DNA from 3 places in the Bacillus marinisedimentorum genome. Region 1 is predicted to be linked to each of the others. Evidence: riboswitches for the same ligand, from Rfam matches in the RefSeq annotation. Region 1 holds a riboswitch; each other region holds the start of a gene.

Evidence for each region. A riboswitch is a leader RNA that binds a small molecule or an ion and turns the genes downstream of it on or off. The one in region 1 is predicted to bind S-adenosylmethionine.
Region 2: linked by a shared signal. The riboswitch ahead of A4U59_RS15845 (hypothetical protein) and the one ahead of A4U59_RS09825 (O-acetylhomoserine aminocarboxypropyltransferase/cysteine synthase family protein) in region 1 are both predicted to bind S-adenosylmethionine.
Region 3: linked by a shared signal. The riboswitch ahead of metK (methionine adenosyltransferase) and the one ahead of A4U59_RS09825 (O-acetylhomoserine aminocarboxypropyltransferase/cysteine synthase family protein) in region 1 are both predicted to bind S-adenosylmethionine.

What each region holds. Positions count from the first base shown of each region.
Region 1 is NZ_LWBL02000030.1:135,908-141,467, forward strand. Features, by position in the region: gene A4U59_RS09795 (CapA family protein) at 1-54, shown strand, start outside; gene A4U59_RS09800 (cytochrome c biogenesis CcdA family protein) at 152-859, shown strand; gene A4U59_RS09805 (Na(+)/H(+) antiporter subunit B) at 923-1,345, shown strand; gene A4U59_RS09810 (response regulator) at 1,418-1,777, shown strand; gene A4U59_RS09815 (CcdC family protein) at 1,859-2,347, shown strand; gene A4U59_RS09820 (DUF2621 domain-containing protein) at 2,709-3,131, opposite strand; SAM riboswitch class I at 3,305-3,418, shown strand; gene A4U59_RS09825 (O-acetylhomoserine aminocarboxypropyltransferase/cysteine synthase family protein) at 3,554-4,870, shown strand; gene ilvE (branched-chain-amino-acid transaminase) at 5,204-5,560, shown strand, end outside.
Region 2 is NZ_LWBL02000052.1:4,935-10,494, forward strand. Features, by position in the region: gene trpD (anthranilate phosphoribosyltransferase) at 1-585, opposite strand, end outside; gene trpE (anthranilate synthase component I) at 566-2,098, opposite strand; gene A4U59_RS15840 (DUF3231 family protein) at 2,461-3,003, shown strand; gene A4U59_RS15845 (hypothetical protein) at 3,048-3,377, opposite strand; SAM riboswitch class I at 3,499-3,603, opposite strand; gene A4U59_RS21865 (hypothetical protein) at 3,938-4,075, opposite strand; gene A4U59_RS15855 (bile acid:sodium symporter family protein) at 4,397-5,377, shown strand; gene A4U59_RS15860 (toast rack family protein) at 5,426-5,560, opposite strand, start outside.
Region 3 is NZ_LWBL02000029.1:51,429-56,988, reverse strand. Features, by position in the region: gene pckA (phosphoenolpyruvate carboxykinase (ATP)) at 1-233, opposite strand, end outside; SAM riboswitch class I at 904-1,011, shown strand; gene metK (methionine adenosyltransferase) at 1,271-2,473, shown strand; gene A4U59_RS09030 (GNAT family N-acetyltransferase) at 3,688-4,194, shown strand; gene A4U59_RS09025 (gamma carbonic anhydrase) at 4,205-4,738, opposite strand; gene A4U59_RS09020 (alpha/beta hydrolase) at 4,859-5,560, shown strand, end outside.

The DNA.
Region 1 (5,560 bases):
CAGGCCGGGGTAGTGCTGGATAGGAAAACATATGCCGGGGAAATTGCCGATTAATTGATGATTTTGTCACAGAATTGTATCATTGTTTTTTTCGTTTGTTTTGTTAGAATAGGTAGGAGAGATAGAGGATATACGTATAGGGGGATGTTTAATGGCAGATGTGAATATATTTTTAGCTTTTGGCGCCGGCTTTCTTTCGTTTATTTCGCCGTGCTGCCTACCGCTTTATCCTGCCTTTTTAAGTTATATAACAGGGGTGTCCGTGAACGAACTGAAAGAAGATAATGCTATGCTGCAGCGCCGGACACTTTTACACACGATATTCTTTTTGGTCGGTTTCTCGATTATTTTCCTTGTATTAGGCATGTCGACATCACTGGTTGGCCAGCTGTTTGTAAAATACAGCGACTTGATCCGTCAGGTCGGCGCGATTTTAATCGTGTTCTTCGGTTTTGTCATCGTCGGTGTGTTAAAACCTGAATTTTTGATGAAGGATCATAAACTTTCGTTTAAAAATAGGCCATCGGGATATTTTGGCTCCGTATTGATCGGCATCGGTTTCGCCGCGGGATGGACGCCGTGCACGGGACCGATTCTGGCAGCTGTTCTGGCGATGAGCGTCACGAATCCCGGATCGGGAATGATGTATATGATTGCATATACACTCGGCTTTGCAGTGCCGTTTTTGATCATGTCATTTTTCATCGGGCGCATGCAATGGATTAAAAAGCACAATGCAAAAATTGTCCATGCGGGCGGTTATGTGATGATCATCATGGGGATTTTCCTATTCTTCGATTGGATGACCAAAATCAGCTCTTACCTGATTAATGTTTTCGGGGGCTTCACAGGATTTTAATCTGCGAACCGCTATACTATAATTGATTAAGACAGAATAAGCAGCAGCATAAGGAGAGTAGCCATGAGATCAAACGATGTGATTTTAAAAACGACAACTACGACGATTGCTTTTGTAATCCTGGCTTTTTCATTTTATCTTTTTTTGGCTGGCCATAACGCTCCAGGAGGCGGATTCATTGGCGGGCTCATGACAGCAGGTGCACTTGTGCTGATGTATATCAGCTACGGGATGGAGACGATGTCGCGTATCATCAAAGTGAATTTCCGCAGCTTCATACCGATGGGCTTACTGACAGCAGGTCTGACCGGTATGGGTTCTTTCCTTTTTGATGTCCCATTCCTTTCCCAAACATTCGGCCATTTCCATTTGCCTCTTCTTGGCGATGTCGAACTGGCGACAGCCATGTTATTCGATCTTGGGGTGTATTTGACCGTAGTCGGAATTACAATGACGATTATTTTAACGATTGCAGAAGACCAATGATGTAAAGCGAGACGGCCTGTTGCAGGCCGTCTTCTCTTATTACGATGAGAATGCTGAAATGGGGGACGTGTGTTGGCAAGTGTATTAGTTGTGGATGATGTCCAGTTCATGAGGGCCAAGTTGAAGGATATGCTCGTACAGGGCGGGCATGAAGTTCAATGTGAGGCGGAAAACGGCAAAGAAGCCGTTTCCATCTACAAAGACTGCAAGCCTGACCTGGTGATTATGGATGTCACAATGCCGGAAATGAATGGAATAGAAGCACTCAGGGAGATTAAGGTGTTCGACCCGTCTGCCCTCGTCATCATGTGTTCAGCGATGGGTCAGGAAAAACTGGTGATGGAAGCAGTCGAAGCGGGGGCAAAGGACTTTATCATCAAACCATTTGAGGACAGCCGTGTATTGGATGCGATCAACCACATGATCAGGTAAATAGGTAAATCCGGTGTGATAACCACTGTAAGTACGGTATAATGGATAATATCCAGAATTTGAATTAAAAGGGTGAGGAAGTTGCTGATATGGGTCAGCACCATTTTTGCAGCCTTCATGGCGTCATTCATGATTTTTGTACGGATAAAGGCGGCTGAAAGGCCGGTTTCTGCCATAAAATTGATCCTTCCTCCGGTTTTTATGAGCACTGGTTTTTTCATGTTTGCAATACCTTATTTCAGGGTGCCGCCGGCTGAAGGAGCAGAGGCGTTTCTTGTCGGTTCACTTTTTTCAATATTACTGATAAAAACATCCCGCTTCACTGTTTCAGGGAATAAGATATATTTACAAAGGTCGAAGGCATTTGTCTTTTTGCTGATTGGGCTGCTTCTTCTCCGGCTCGTCATGAAAAGTTTTCTCGGCCATTACATTTCCTTCGGTGAAACGAGCGGCCTGTTTTTTATTCTGGCATTCGGCATGATCCTGCCGTGGAGGCTGTCGATGTACCTATCTTACAAAAAGATTAAAAAGCAGTTATATATCAAGGATGGAAACCTGCTCCATCCATAAATAAATGTGCCTGTTTTCAGCAACCGGTCCAGTTAACGGTGAGAAAAGCTATTTTAAGGACGAAATCGCCTATGTTTTCGTCCTTTTCTTTTTCCTGCAGTTTTCCATTCAGCATAACAAATAAGTGACACAGGTTAAATGCTTGTTCTTTTGCTGGAAAGGCTGGGGAAATACATTCTTGCCGGCTGCTCCGCAGAAATCATCCACCCGTTTTAAATTACAAAACAAATAACAACGTCCAGGTGAGAAACCTGGACGTTGTGCTATTTTCATTGTGATCACTTACTGAATTCACTTGCAAATCAGCTGGCGATAGTACGAATTAACATTTTTCTCTTCCAGAACTGTACCCTATACGTTTTTAAAATAAATGCTCATAAGGCACAAGACTAATATGTTTTTCGGTTAATGTTTTTCTCAAAAACTTATGGTCACGTTTCGGGGTCGCCATAATATATCCCCTGATCACATGGTCCTGTTCGATGCGCCGTGCGTTTTCTTGCAGCGCAAGTTCGCCGATCTTACCGGCGATTTTTTGCCTGGCAACATCCCTGAACAACTCGGGCACCGGCAAAACAAGCTCTTCGAGGAAACGTTTCTGCTCATCCGGCCAGAGGTGTTTCGACTGCTCGATATAATATTCCTGCCAGTCCATGATCGATTTTCCGTCTTCTTTCGGAAGTTTTTTCAGAAATTTCCTGAACATGAAGTAACCGCCGATCGCCATCATGACAAAGAGGAAAACAGACCAGAAAGCGATGAAAAGAATAAACCAATCGGACATTTAAAAACCCACTTCCTTTAATCAGCACAATTCATGTTTCATTATACAACTGAAAAAGGCAGCAGACAATCATCAGCAAAAGATAGGATGTTGGAGACAAAGGAAGCAGGTAAAAAATGTTGACAGGAAAAAGGCATTAAAGTATCATAACAAATAATTAACTGAATATTTAGTTCTTATCAAGAGAGGTGGAGGGACTGGCCCGATGAAACCCGGCAACCCGTCAAATGGCTGCATTTGATCAGGTGCCAAATCCTGCAAAGCTTGCTTGCTTTGGAAGATAAGAGAGTCGACTGTGACATATCAGGGCCTCTCTATCAAAGAGAGGCCCTTTTCTTGTATACAGTTTATCAAGTCTGTCCGAGAGCGTACGGGAGTTATTTTGAAAAAATAATGATAACCGAAAAAAGGAGTGTGGGAACATGGAAAAAAGGAATTATCGCATTGAAACGCTTGGCATTCACGGAGGGCTTCAGCCCGATCCTTCGACAGGGGCCCGGTCACTGCCGATCTACCAGTCCAACGCGTTCCAGTTTGAAAACAGCGGACATGCTGCGAACCTGTTCGATTTACAGGAAGAAGGCTATATTTATACGCGGATCGGCAACCCGACAGTTTCAGCGCTCGAACAACGCATGGCTGACCTTGAAGGCGGAGTCGGTGCACTTGCAACAGCGAGCGGTATGTCCGCAATATTGCTTTCTATCCTGAACATAGCGGAATCAGGTGATGAAATCGTATCGGCATCGACCCTGTACGGGGGCACATATAACCTTTTTGCTGTCACACTGCCGAAGTACGGTATTAAGACAAGGTTTGTCGACCCCGAAGACCCGCAAGCTTTCAGAGAAGCTATTAATTCAAACACGAAAGCAATATATGCAGAAACGATCGGCAATCCGGGACTCCACGTGCTTGATATTGAAAAAACATCACAAATTGCCCGTGAAGCGGGACTCCCGCTCATCATCGACAATACATTCGCAACTCCGTATTTGTGCAGGCCGATTGAACACGGTGCAGATATCGTCATCCACTCTGCGACCAAATGGCTTGGCGGAAATGGGACAACGATGGGAGGGGTCATTGTAGACGGCGGGAAATTTGACTGGCAATCCGATAAATTTCCGGAATTCAACCGTCCGGATGAAAGCTATCACGGTCTGACATATGCAAAAGACCTGGGTGAAGAGGCTTATATTTTGAAAGCCAGGGTTCAGATGATGCGTGACCTCGGGCCTGCGATGAGCCCGTTTAATGCTTTCCAGTTATCGCTCGGACTTGAAACGCTGCATGTAAGGATGAAGGAACATGTGAACAATGCGAGGGATTTGGTGAAGTATCTGGAATCGCATCCAGGTGTAGAATGGGTCCTTTATCCGGAACTTGACAGCCATCCTTCCAGGGCGCTGGCAGAGAAATATTTGCCGAAAGGGGCCGGGTCAGTGCTCGTGTTTGGGATTAAAGGAGGACGCGAAGCAGGGGCGAAGGTCATCGACAATGTGAAATTGTGGTCGCATGTCGCGAATGTCGGGGATGCGAAAAGCCTTATCATCCATCCTGCTTCCACCACACATAGGCAGTTGTCGGATGAAGACTTGAAAACGACAGGAGTTACGGAAGATATGATCAGGCTTTCTGTCGGAATAGAACACATTGATGACATAACAGCCGACCTGCAATACGCAATTGAAGAAGCGAATGGATATCGTCCAGTTGAGAAAACTGCACAGCGTTAAATAATGCGGCTCCCTGAAAAGGGGCCTTTTTTTTTGACAGGCTTCATCCTGTATGGATTTTCCGGACAACCGGACAGGAGCGGATATGAATGAAAACGCTTCAAAAAAATTTACAATTGAACGCCATAAACCTTTAAAGTACTGAAGTTGCCGGAATGTAAGCGATTACAATAAAACTGATAAATCAAAATTATCTGAAAAGTTTCGATTTTGCTGTTGACCTCCTTATGAAACCGGCGTATTATTGTCCTCAATCAAACAAATTATCTTCTTCACAAGGCGGATTGAAAACTGTCCCGGCGCTTTCTGATGAAGAACGAAAGGAGTGGTTGTGTGAGCGAGCAATGGATCTATTTAAACGGCCGATTCGTAACGAAAGAACATGCAGTTGTTTCCGTTTATGATCACGGATTTTTATACGGCGACGGGGTGTTCGAAGGCATTCGCATGTATGACGGAAATGTCTTCAGGCTTAATGAGCATCTTGACCGGCTGTATAATTCCGCCCAATCTATCATGTTGAAGATTCCGCATACAAAAGAGGAGATGCAGGCAATTATTATCGAGACCTTGCGGAAAAACGATTTCCGGGATGCTTATATCCGGGTTGTCGTTTCCAGAGGGCCAGGAAACCTCGGCCTTGATCCGTTCCCTTGCCGCAACCCGCAGGTCATTGTCATTGCAGAACAG
Region 2 (5,560 bases), on a different contig from region 1:
ATATATTCCGATGATCTGCCTTTTAGCTCCCGCCGGATTGCAAAGCGGGCCGAGCACATTGAAGACTGTCCTGAAACCGATTTCTTTCCGGGCTGCGGCCGCATGTTTCATCGCTGGATGATAATGAGGCGCAAACAGGAAGGCCATCCCTTTTTCCAGCAGGGACTGCTTTCCGTTTACCGGTCCGTTATCAACCGTTATTCCAAGCTTTTCAAGTACGTCTGCACTCCCGCTTTTAGAGGAAACACTGCGGTTCCCATGCTTTGCGACTTTGACACCGAGTGCGGCGAGCGCAATCGCTGAGGCAGTTGAGATATTAAACGTAGACTGTCCGTCACCGCCCGTGCCGCACGTATCCAGTACATCCAGCTCCTTTGAATCGAGGATTGCCATCCGTCCCCGCATCGCTTTTGCAAACCCTGTGATTTCTTCAGCTGTTTCGCCGCGGAACCGAAGTACAGTCAAAATGCTGGCCAGCTGGGTCGGCAGTACATTTCCGCCCATCACTTCATCCATGACAGCAAATGCCTGCTGTTCTGTTAAATGTTCTCCTGCCAATAACCTGTCAAGCACGTTTCTCAGCAATTAGCTCCTCCCCTTTCTCGTTATTCCCGAACAATTCTTCAGCTATATCGAGCGCCTCCAAAAGCGCACTTGCTTTATGGATCGTTTCCATGTATTCTTTCTCCGGATCGGAGTCAGCCACAATGCCGGCACCGGCCTGGACAGAGGCTTCCCCGTCTTTCACCACCATTGTCCGGATTGCAATGCATGAATCCACATTCCCATCAAATCCTGCATAAATGATGCCGCCGGAATAGATGCCTCGTGCCGTCGGCTCCAATCCGCACAAAATTTCCATCGCCTTCACTTTCGGAGCGCCGGAAACCGTTCCAGCGGGAAAGGCGGCCGCAAGTGCATCAAGCGGATGAACATCGCTGCGGAGCTCCCCTGTCACCTTGCTGACAATATGCATAACATGGGAAAACCGGCCGATCTCAGCCAGTAACGGTACGTTTACCGATCCGTACTTCGCTGTCCTTCCGGCGTCATTCCGGGCAAGATCAACGAGCATCATATGCTCGGCCAGCTCCTTCTCATCTGCCAGCAGTTCTTTTGCAAGCAAGTCATCACGGTCAGGGTCCCCGGTCCTTCTTCTCGTTCCGGCGATCGGATTGATTTCAATCATGCCATTTTCGATTCCGACGAGTCGCTCCGGCGAACTTCCGATCACTTCACGTCCCCCGATCCGCAAATAAAACAAATACGGCGAAGGATTCAGCATGCGGAGCACCCGGTAAATATCAAAACCGGCCGCTGTCACCTTTCGTTTAAAACGCTGTGATAACACCGCCTGGAAGATGTCACCTTTAATAATATGGTCCTTGATTTTCTTCACGTCTGCCATGAATCCATGTTTTTCATAGTTGCTTTCCACGTGCCCTGCCGTAACGCGGAAATGATCCTGGAGCAATACTGATTCGTTCATGACAGGCGGATTTCGCAATTTATCGAGGAGTGCCCCGACCTCCTTTTCCGCCTGTTTATATGCGTCTATAAGCTCCTCTCTTGTTTCGTTTCCGTTTAAGCGGGCAAAATGGACAACCGTCACTTCCCTTGTTTTATGATCAAAGGTGATGAGGTCTGTGCAAAAAATGAACCGGTAACGGGGATGAGGGTCTGTGACCGGGAACGGAATCTTTTCGAAATCGGCAACTGCTTCATAAGTCATATAACCAACGCCGCCCCCTGAAAAAGAAGCATTGATGCCGGGTGTTTTGACTATAAGCTTGTTCTGTACATAATCAAAAGCATCTTTAAAAGAAGGCATCTGTACGATATGCCCTGTTTCTAACTCTTCAACTTGAAAAGTTCCAGTGTTCTCGCGGATTTCCATAAAAGGTTTTAAGCCGATAAACGAAAAACGGGACCGCTCATGGCCGTCTTCATTGCTTTCAAGCAAAAATGCCGCTTCTTCATCCAGGCTCTGGAAAATACGGACCGGCGTCAGTGTGTCACTGTAAAAACCGGTTGATAAAGGAATGGTGTGATGCGTTTTAGCATCACGTAAAAAGGATTGTAAGGAATAGGAATGCATAGACTCACCTCTCCATTGTTGATGGAGAATGAGGGGTTGAGGTAAAAAATGGAGGATAAAAAAAGATGAAATATGGGCACACTCCGCCCCTGATCACTTCCTGAACTCTGCTCTTTTCCTCTTCTATACTGTCCTCAACTCATCTTCTCATTCTCAGCTCTGCTCTGTACTCTGCTCTTTCCTGCATGTTTGAATACCGCTTTTGAATATTCAAACATCTTGTTGACAGTGTACGCACCTAACTACAAATTGTCAACCGTACTTTTTTACTTCTTTGTAATTTAATCCCTTCGATAAAAAACACCCGATACGCAAAAGATATATGCGTGCAACACTATTCACTTGCACGAAGGAGCCTTTTCATGAATTTAAAAACATTAAGGAGTGTCGTTATGGGAGTATTGAGCGGAAATCAAACCGATGAGCCACTTCATTATGGAGAAGTCTTTGCGGTGTGGAGCTACTATGCAGCTTCAAAAGCGGGTGTCGCCACACTTCAAACTTACATGAACCATACAGGGGATGAGGATCTCCGTAACTTGATCGATGAAATGCTTCGCAGTTCGAAGCCGGAAATCGAACAAGTGGAAACTGTTCTGAAAGAAAACGGCATTGCATTGCCGCCTGTACCGCCTGAACGCCCGGAAGCCAGCCTTGACCAAATCCCGGCGGGGGCACGAATCAACGACCCGGAAATAAGCGCGGCCCTTTCCAAAAATCTGGCGGAAGGCCTTGTCGCGTGCAGCCAGGCCATGGGGCAGGCAACACGTGAGGACATTGCCATGATGTTCGGCCAATTCCATTTGAATAAGGCGCAATTCGGTGCCCGGATGCTCCGCCTCAACAAAGAAAAAGGATGGATTATCCCTCCTCCACTTCACGTGCGGGTGCCGGAACCAGTCTAAAAAAAAGAGCAGGCTGTTTGCTGCAGCCTGCTCAATACATACCATTATCCTGCGTACATCATTGTCAAGTAGCGGCCTTTTACCGGGATATACAATCCCCTGTCAAAAAGGCTGTTCCACATTTCGCGGTCAAGCGCGTAAGGGCCTCTTCTCTGGTACCCTTTTACCGACTCATCCGAGAAGGAAAGGATATGATAACGCCCTTCATAAAGAACTTTGACATAAAAGCGGTTGTAAAACGGATTCAATGTTGCTTCTGCATGAGCATCAAACTCTTTAAGCTGCCGGTCCATGAAATTCACCACATGTCCGATGAACCTGGCCGGCGTCATACTTTTCGCCATGTGCCCTCGTGCGGTTCCATTGATGTTCATCAAGAATCTCCCCTTGAGAATATGGTCAAGGTATCAAGAGAGGTATGATAACGAAACAGGAATCCTGTTTCCGGAGAAAATAAAAACCCTTTTCGCTTTGGCGCAAAAAGAGTTTCCTCCGTTGCCATCATTCAAAGCGCAGCTTTGCTGGTTGGAGCACCTTGTCCCTTTCGGCAGGTTGCTGTGGAGTCAAAGAGCCAGATCTCTCGTCCACTCCTGATAACCTTATTGATATTTCCATTGTACCATACGAACCGCCAAAAAATAGGGTGACCTGCACATTGTTGCACAAAAAAAACAATTTTTCTGAAAACTGGCAGTTAGACCGAAATTTATCCGGGTACCATCTCTAAAGTATGCCGGATTGTTATACAAAAAGATAACGATTCTTGACTGACCGTTCCTCTCATTTGAACCAGCTCTCGCCAGAGGACGATACCCGGCTAATTGTTTCTATAACTAATTGTTTCGCGCCTCCTGTAACATGTTCAGGAATATCGCTGCCAGCATTCCCATTCGTCCGCCTTATAGCTGACGTTTATTACGAGATTCCGGCGGATTTACTTTACTCTGAGATATGTCTTCCTACTCAGCAGTTTTTTCATCATGTTTATGGCTGCAGCCGCATCCTCCCCCGCCATGCTTATGGTGATGCCCCTCATGATTGCTTTTGCAGCTTCCCTTTCCATGTCCTCCATGCTTATGCTTGTTCTTGCAGCCGCATCCCTTCTTTTCAGAACCTGCGGCAGTTACTTCGATTTCCTTCATCATATCCCTCTCCTTATGTAAAAATATAAAGCAGTCATTTTCTCCATAACTTACGTCAAATTTACCAGAAAGTTGAAATGAAAAACAGCGATGTTTCCACCCAGGCAATAGTGTTCATATAACGGCCTTTTTTTTGCCCCTTTTCAGTCACATTTCACCTCAGTGTATCCTTTAATGCTTTTTTGCATTTCAGTATTGAAATATTCAGAATTGTACGTATAATGGGATTTAAAACTTTAGGAGGGATTTTTTTGAAATCACTTGCCAGAGCGAGTACATTCGCAGGAAACACCTTTGCTGTCTGGGTTCTGTTATTTGCTGTCCTCGGCTTTCTGTATCCGGAAGGATTCACCTGGATTGGGCCGTACATAGCGATTTTACTCGGCATCATCATGTTCGGCATGGGCATGACCCTGACGTTCAGCGATTTCAAGGCTGTCGCACAGCAGCCGAAAAAAGTGGCGATCGGCGTGGGCGCGCAGTTTGTGGTCATGCCCCTTGTCGCATACGGACTTGCTGTTTTGCTGGAATTGCCTCCCGAAATTGCAGCGGGGGTCATTCTTGTCGGCAGCTGTCCCGGCGGTACAGCATCCAACGTCATGACATATCTCGCAAAGGGGAATACAGCACTGTCAGTCGCCATCACTTCTGTTTCAACATTGCTTGCTCCCATACTGACGCCCGCAATCACGCTGATGCTAGCAAGCAAATGGCTGCCGGTTTCTGCAGGCAGCCTGTTCTTATCAATTGTCCAAATTGTCATCATACCGATCATTCTTGGTCTTCTCGTTAGACTGGCATTCAAATCAACTGTGGAAAAAAGCACAGAAATCCTTCCGCTCATTTCCGTTATTGCGATTGTCGCCATCGTGGCAGCGGTCGTCGGCCTCAGCAAAGAAAAAATAGCAGAAACAGGACTTCTTCTGTTTTCAGTTGTTATGCTGCATAACTTGATCGGCCTTTTCATCGGATACTGGGCCGCAAAATTATTTAAAATGGATCACTCGGATTCAAAAGCAATTTCAATCGAAGTAGGCATGCAAAATTCAGGACTTGGCGCCGCACTTGCAGCCGCACATTTTTCACCGCTGGCAGCTGTACCCAGCGCCCTGTTCAGTGTCTGGCATAACATTTCCGGGCCGCTGCTTGCCACCTATTGGGGAAAAAACCATAAGCCTGGCATCAAGCAGGAAAAAACTTCCGGGCATCCGAAAGCCCCTGAAGTTTCATAATCATAAAAAGGTCCCAACCACTTTAACTAGTGATCCGGGACCTTCACTTTATTTTAATTCAAAATTTGCTTCCCCGACACCCAGATTGGCCTCAACTTCAATTTGAACATCTGTTTTACCGTAAGCATCATTGACGTATACGCCGTCTCCCTCAGAGATGAAACCGGCAATATTCGTTTCGCC
Region 3 (5,560 bases), on a different contig from region 1:
ACCGGTCCCCAATTTATTTTATCTTTTGTGGAGGCTTCTTCTACAATAAATTTATCTTTAGGGGAGCGCCCGGTATATTTTCCGGTTGTAGCCCTGAGTGCTCCGGTTGATGTCAAAACCCCTTCATTGCGGAGAAGCGCCTTTTCAGTCAATTCTGGTACGGATAGGTTATGCCGGACATTATTGCCATTCAGGATGGCGGCCAGGCCGGTTGTAAGATCTACTGAGTTCATTACACAAACCTTCTTTCTTCATAATATGAGATTCCTTATGAGACTCCGCTGTGGAACAGAAGGTGTAAAATCTTTGGTCCCATAGGGATAAATGACCGAGTTTTACACTTGATTCGATATGCTAAAAATAGTATAACACATTTATTTTTTCAGTCTACACTAAACAAGTTGCTTACCTGAAAAATATACTTATATATGCCCGTCTCTTCATCAGAAAACACTTATTTTGCAATTTTTTATAAAAATTTTCAAGTTTTTCTCTTTAAAAGGAAAATGTGTTCTAATATTGAAATCCCTTTCAATACGTTTATGTATCAATATGATACAAATGCACTTACTGTGCCTTAGGTAAGCTGTTGGCATTACTTTGTACAGATTCAGGAACTGAAATACATTTGAATTTTGCTGGCCACAGGGAATGAAAAGTTTGTGAAGGAAACGGATGAAAAGGGCTGTGTCAGGCGTGAACAATGGCAGCCTGTTACCTGTAAAATTGAATAAGTTTGGTTATAAGCAGACACCGTAAGAAAGGAATATAACGATAATAGAAGGAATGGATGTTTATATTATTCACACAATAAACGAGGAAACTGCCTGAAACGTCCGGATGTTCATGACGGTTTTATTGACATGGTTCGACCAATGCGTTATGATAGCACGCGAACGGATACTCTTATCCCGAGCTGGTGGAGGGACAGGCCCAACGAAACCCGGCAACCGTCACCCTATGTGAAAAGGTGCTAACCTGAGCAAGGCGGACAGCCTTGATCGATAAGAGCGAAAGGCAAGAGCGTAAAACCTTTCCTCAAACGGGAAGGTTTTTTTATACTTTCAGCCCATCTTTAGGCTTTGGAAGTATAGCAACCTGCCGGGCAGCGGAGTTAATTGCTGCAAGGGGGGATCATTTGCCTGTTATTGCCGCTGACAGGACTCTTTCAGGCATCAAGAGGCCAAAGAGGAAGTTAATTTATAATCCCTTTAGGGAAATGAGTACCGTATCAATCAGCAGTCTTTATTTAAGGAGGTACTAGTGTTCCATGACAAAAACCCGCCGTTTGTTTACGTCTGAATCGGTGACAGAAGGGCATCCCGATAAAATTTGTGACCAGATTTCAGACGCCATTCTTGATGCAATTTTAAAGAGCGACCCGAATGCACGTGTCGCCTGTGAAACAACAGTAAATACAGGGCTTGTCCTTGTAACAGGTGAAATTACCACTTCGACATACGTGGATATTCCGAAGCTTGTGCGTGAAACCGTAAAAGGAATCGGATATACACGGGCAAAATACGGATTTGATGCGGAAACTTGTGCAGTTTTGACATCTATCGATGAGCAGTCCCCCGATATTGCGATGGGCGTTGATAAGGCTCTTGAGGCAAGGGAAGGGCAAATGACAGATGCCGAAATAGAAGCAATCGGAGCCGGCGACCAGGGCTTGATGTTCGGGTACGCCACAAGGGAAACAGAGGAACTGATGCCTTTGCCGATTTCACTCGCGCACAAGCTTGCCCGCAGGCTGACAGAAGTCCGCAAAGAAGAAATCCTCCCATACTTACGCCCTGATGGAAAGACACAGGTGACGGTGGAATATGATGAAAATGACAATCCTGTCAGGATTGATACTATCGTCATTTCGACACAGCACCATCCGGAAGTTTCGCTTGAACAGATTCAGCGGAATATCAAAGAATATATCATCAAGCCGATTGTTCCTGAAAACCTGATTGATGAAGACACGAAATTTTTCATCAACCCGACAGGCCGGTTCGTCATCGGCGGTCCGCTCGGTGACGCCGGTTTGACTGGACGAAAAATCATTGTCGATACGTATGGAGGCTATGCCCGCCATGGCGGAGGGGCCTTTTCCGGTAAGGATCCGACAAAAGTGGACCGTTCCGCAGCATATGCGGCCCGTTATGTCGCCAAGAATATCGTAGCTGCAGACCTTGCTGACAAATGCGAGGTGCAGCTTGCTTACGCCATCGGTGTTGCCCAGCCTGTTTCCATCTCAATTGATACGTTCGGAACAGGAAAAGTTTCTGAAGAGAAACTGGTGGAAATGGTCCGCCAGACATTTGATTTACGTCCGGCAGGCATCATTAAAATGCTTGACCTGAGAAAACCGATTTACAAACAGACAGCGGCATACGGTCATTTCGGCCGTACGGATATCGATGTTCCGTGGGAAAAAGCCGATAAAGCCGGCGCGCTGAAGGAACTCGCTTCTGCTGAATAAGTGTTTGGATAGTGTTAAAATCACTGCTGAATCTTTTAAGCAGTTCATTCTGTAGAGAATCCTGAACAATAATAAAGGCTCAGAATCGTTTTAATTAGCGGTTCTGAGCTTTTTTTAGAGATTACCCACTTAAGGCCAGTCGGAAAATTTCTTTCCTTTAGTGTGAGGTGTAATTCATGGGGTCTGTTCGCGGAGCTGTTTGGGGAGAAATCCGGTCAGAGGGCCTGAGCGCGCAGCTTTTTGGCGCGAAATAATGCTTGAACGGCGTGAAACAAACCAAGTGGCGTGAAAGCGGGCTATATCGGCGTGAAACGTAATCGGTTTGGCGCGAAAACCGGGAGAAACGGCGCGAAAGCCGCACCCTGGATGTAGCGTAAAGCCGGTCGGCGCGAAAACCCGCTCCTATGGCGCGAAAATTCGTTTGAATGGCGTGAAATCACCCGTATGGCGTGAAAGCGAACAGTTGTGGCGTGAATTTTGAAGGAGTTGGCAAGAAAAGCGGCAGATTTGGCTCGAAAACCAGGAGAAACGGCGCGAAAGCCGCACCCTGGATGTAGCGTAAAGCCGGTCGGCGCGAAAACCCGCTCCTATGGCGCGAAAATTCGTTTGAATGGCGTGAAACCACCCGTATGGCGTCCAAAGCGAGCAGTTGTGGCGTGAAATTTGAAAGAGGTGGCAAGAAAAGCGGCAGATTTGGCGCGAAAACCGGGAGAGACGGCGCGAAAGCCGCACCCTGGACGTAGCGTAAAGCCGGTCGGCGCGAAAACCCGCTCCTATGGCGCGAAAATTCGTTTGAATGGCGTGAAACCACCCGTATGGCGTGAAAGCGAACAGTTGTGGCGTGAAATTTGAAGGAGTTGGCAAGAAAAGCGGCAGATTTGGCTCAAAAACCGGGAGAAACGGCGTGAAACCCGCTCACTGGGCCGACACCGAAAAGCCGTTTGGCGTTATACGGCGCGTCACGCGCCCACAGAGAATGCATGCGAAATTGTTTGGCTCGAAACCCTGTTTAAATCAAGCCAAAAAGTGACTGTAATGAAATCACACGTTTCTTTTCCTTTCCTGCTGTTTTATAATTGAATAAATAGTAAGAAAATTCAGCTGCTGGAATATGCCTGATTGGCATCTGGAAGCTGTTCGATTTCTGACATATGATTTGGCGATCAAGCCTTGCATCTTTTACAAAGGGATTATTACAAAACAGGGGGAAGGCTATGATGATAATTAGACCTGCAACAAGCAAGGATGCTCAAGCGGTCCGTACAGTTGCCGTTAAAAGCTGGATGGATACGTATGGGACGTTTTATACAAAGGAAGAAACCGAAGAATTCATGGAAACGGTATATGCCTATGATAACTTGCTGAAATCCATTTCAGAGAGTGAATCATCCGAGAATCACCATTTCCTTGTTTCGGAAGAAGACGGATCGATTACAGGAATAATGGAAATCATCAAGCGTGAGGCGGGCTGGGAAATTTTACGGCTTTATGTGCTGCCGGAATTCCAGCGGCAAAAGATCGGCACCGAGCTGCTTGCGGCTGTTATGCAGACGGTTAAAAAAGGGCCGCTGCGCGTTTGTGTTGAAGTCCGCAATCAGCGGGGCCTTGCTTTCTACAGGAAAGCCGGCTTCAGTGAAACGAAACGTCAAAAAGATGATTTCTTTGTGCTGACCGGGGAATTATTAGTATTGGAAAAAGCACTGGACGGCATTGCCATTTGACAATGCCGTTTTAGTTATCATCCTTTGGCTCGATGGGGGTAAGTTTTTTATAATAATGGCCTTTTTCCATGTATTCTCTGCGGATCCTCGCCATATCTTCCAGATCCTCCTCGTTCAATTCCCTTACAACCTTCGCCGGACGTCCATATGCAAGTGAATTGGGCGGGATCTTCTTGCCTGGCGGAACAAGGCTGCCGGCTCCAATGAAAGCCCCTTTCCCGATTTCGGCGCCGTCCAGGACGATTGACCCCATGCCGATGAGGGCGTGCTTCCGGATAATGGAGCTATGGAGAATGACCTGGTGCCCGACAGTAACGCCGTCTTCAAGGATAAGCGGGTTGCCCGGGCTCTGGTGGAGTACGCAATTGTCCTGGACATTCACCCCGTTCCCGATGATGGTCGGGGCGACATCGCCGCGGATGGATGTGTTAAACCAGATACTTGAATCCTTGCCGATTGATACATCGCCGCTGATTGTGACATAATCAGCGATATAGGCACTGTTGGAGATCTGCGGAGTTTTCCCTTTATAGCTGTAAATCATTTCAGTTCCTGCCTTTCAAAATCATTCTTAATTACAACGTTAAAATATAACGTATCCTGTATAAAACCAGTGTACCAGAAAAGTCGATATAGAAGAAAAGATTAAAAAGGAGCGAGCACGATGTGGAAATGGGAGGCTGACAATGCAAAAGCGGTTATGGTCATGGTTCATGGAGCAGGGGAGCACCATGGCAGATATTCATGGCTGATTGAAATGTGGAGGGCGGCAGGCTTTCATGTCATCATGGGTGACTTGCCCGGCCAGGGAACCTCAACACGCCGGCGGGGCCATATTGATTCATTCGATGAGTATATCGAAGCGGTTGAAATGTGGCTGAAAGAAGCATTCACATACGAGCTCCCGGTATTTTTACTGGGGCACAGCATGGGCGGGCTGATAGCCATCAGGTCAATGCAGGAAAAGCATTTCCCCGTTGCGGCCGTCCTGTTATCATCACCGGCGCTCGGTCTTGTAGAACCGCCTCCGAAAAGGCTGGAAATGGCATCCAAGGCATTGAACGCAGTACTTCCGGGAGCGATGTTTGATTCCCATTTGAAACCCGGCATGGGGACACGGAACAGGGAAATCAATGAAATGGACGAAAATGACAGCCTGATTGTCCGCAAGGTTTCCGTCCGATGGTACCGGGAGCTGGTCCAGGCAATAAAGCAAGCGTCCGAACAGGTGCTGAATTTTCCTGACGTTCCTGTTTTATTATTCCAGGGCGGAGAGGATAAAATTATAGATAAAGTGCTTGTACGTGAATTTTTTGACAAGCTTCCAGTGAACGAAAAGATGTATAAAGAATGGGCTGGCTTATAC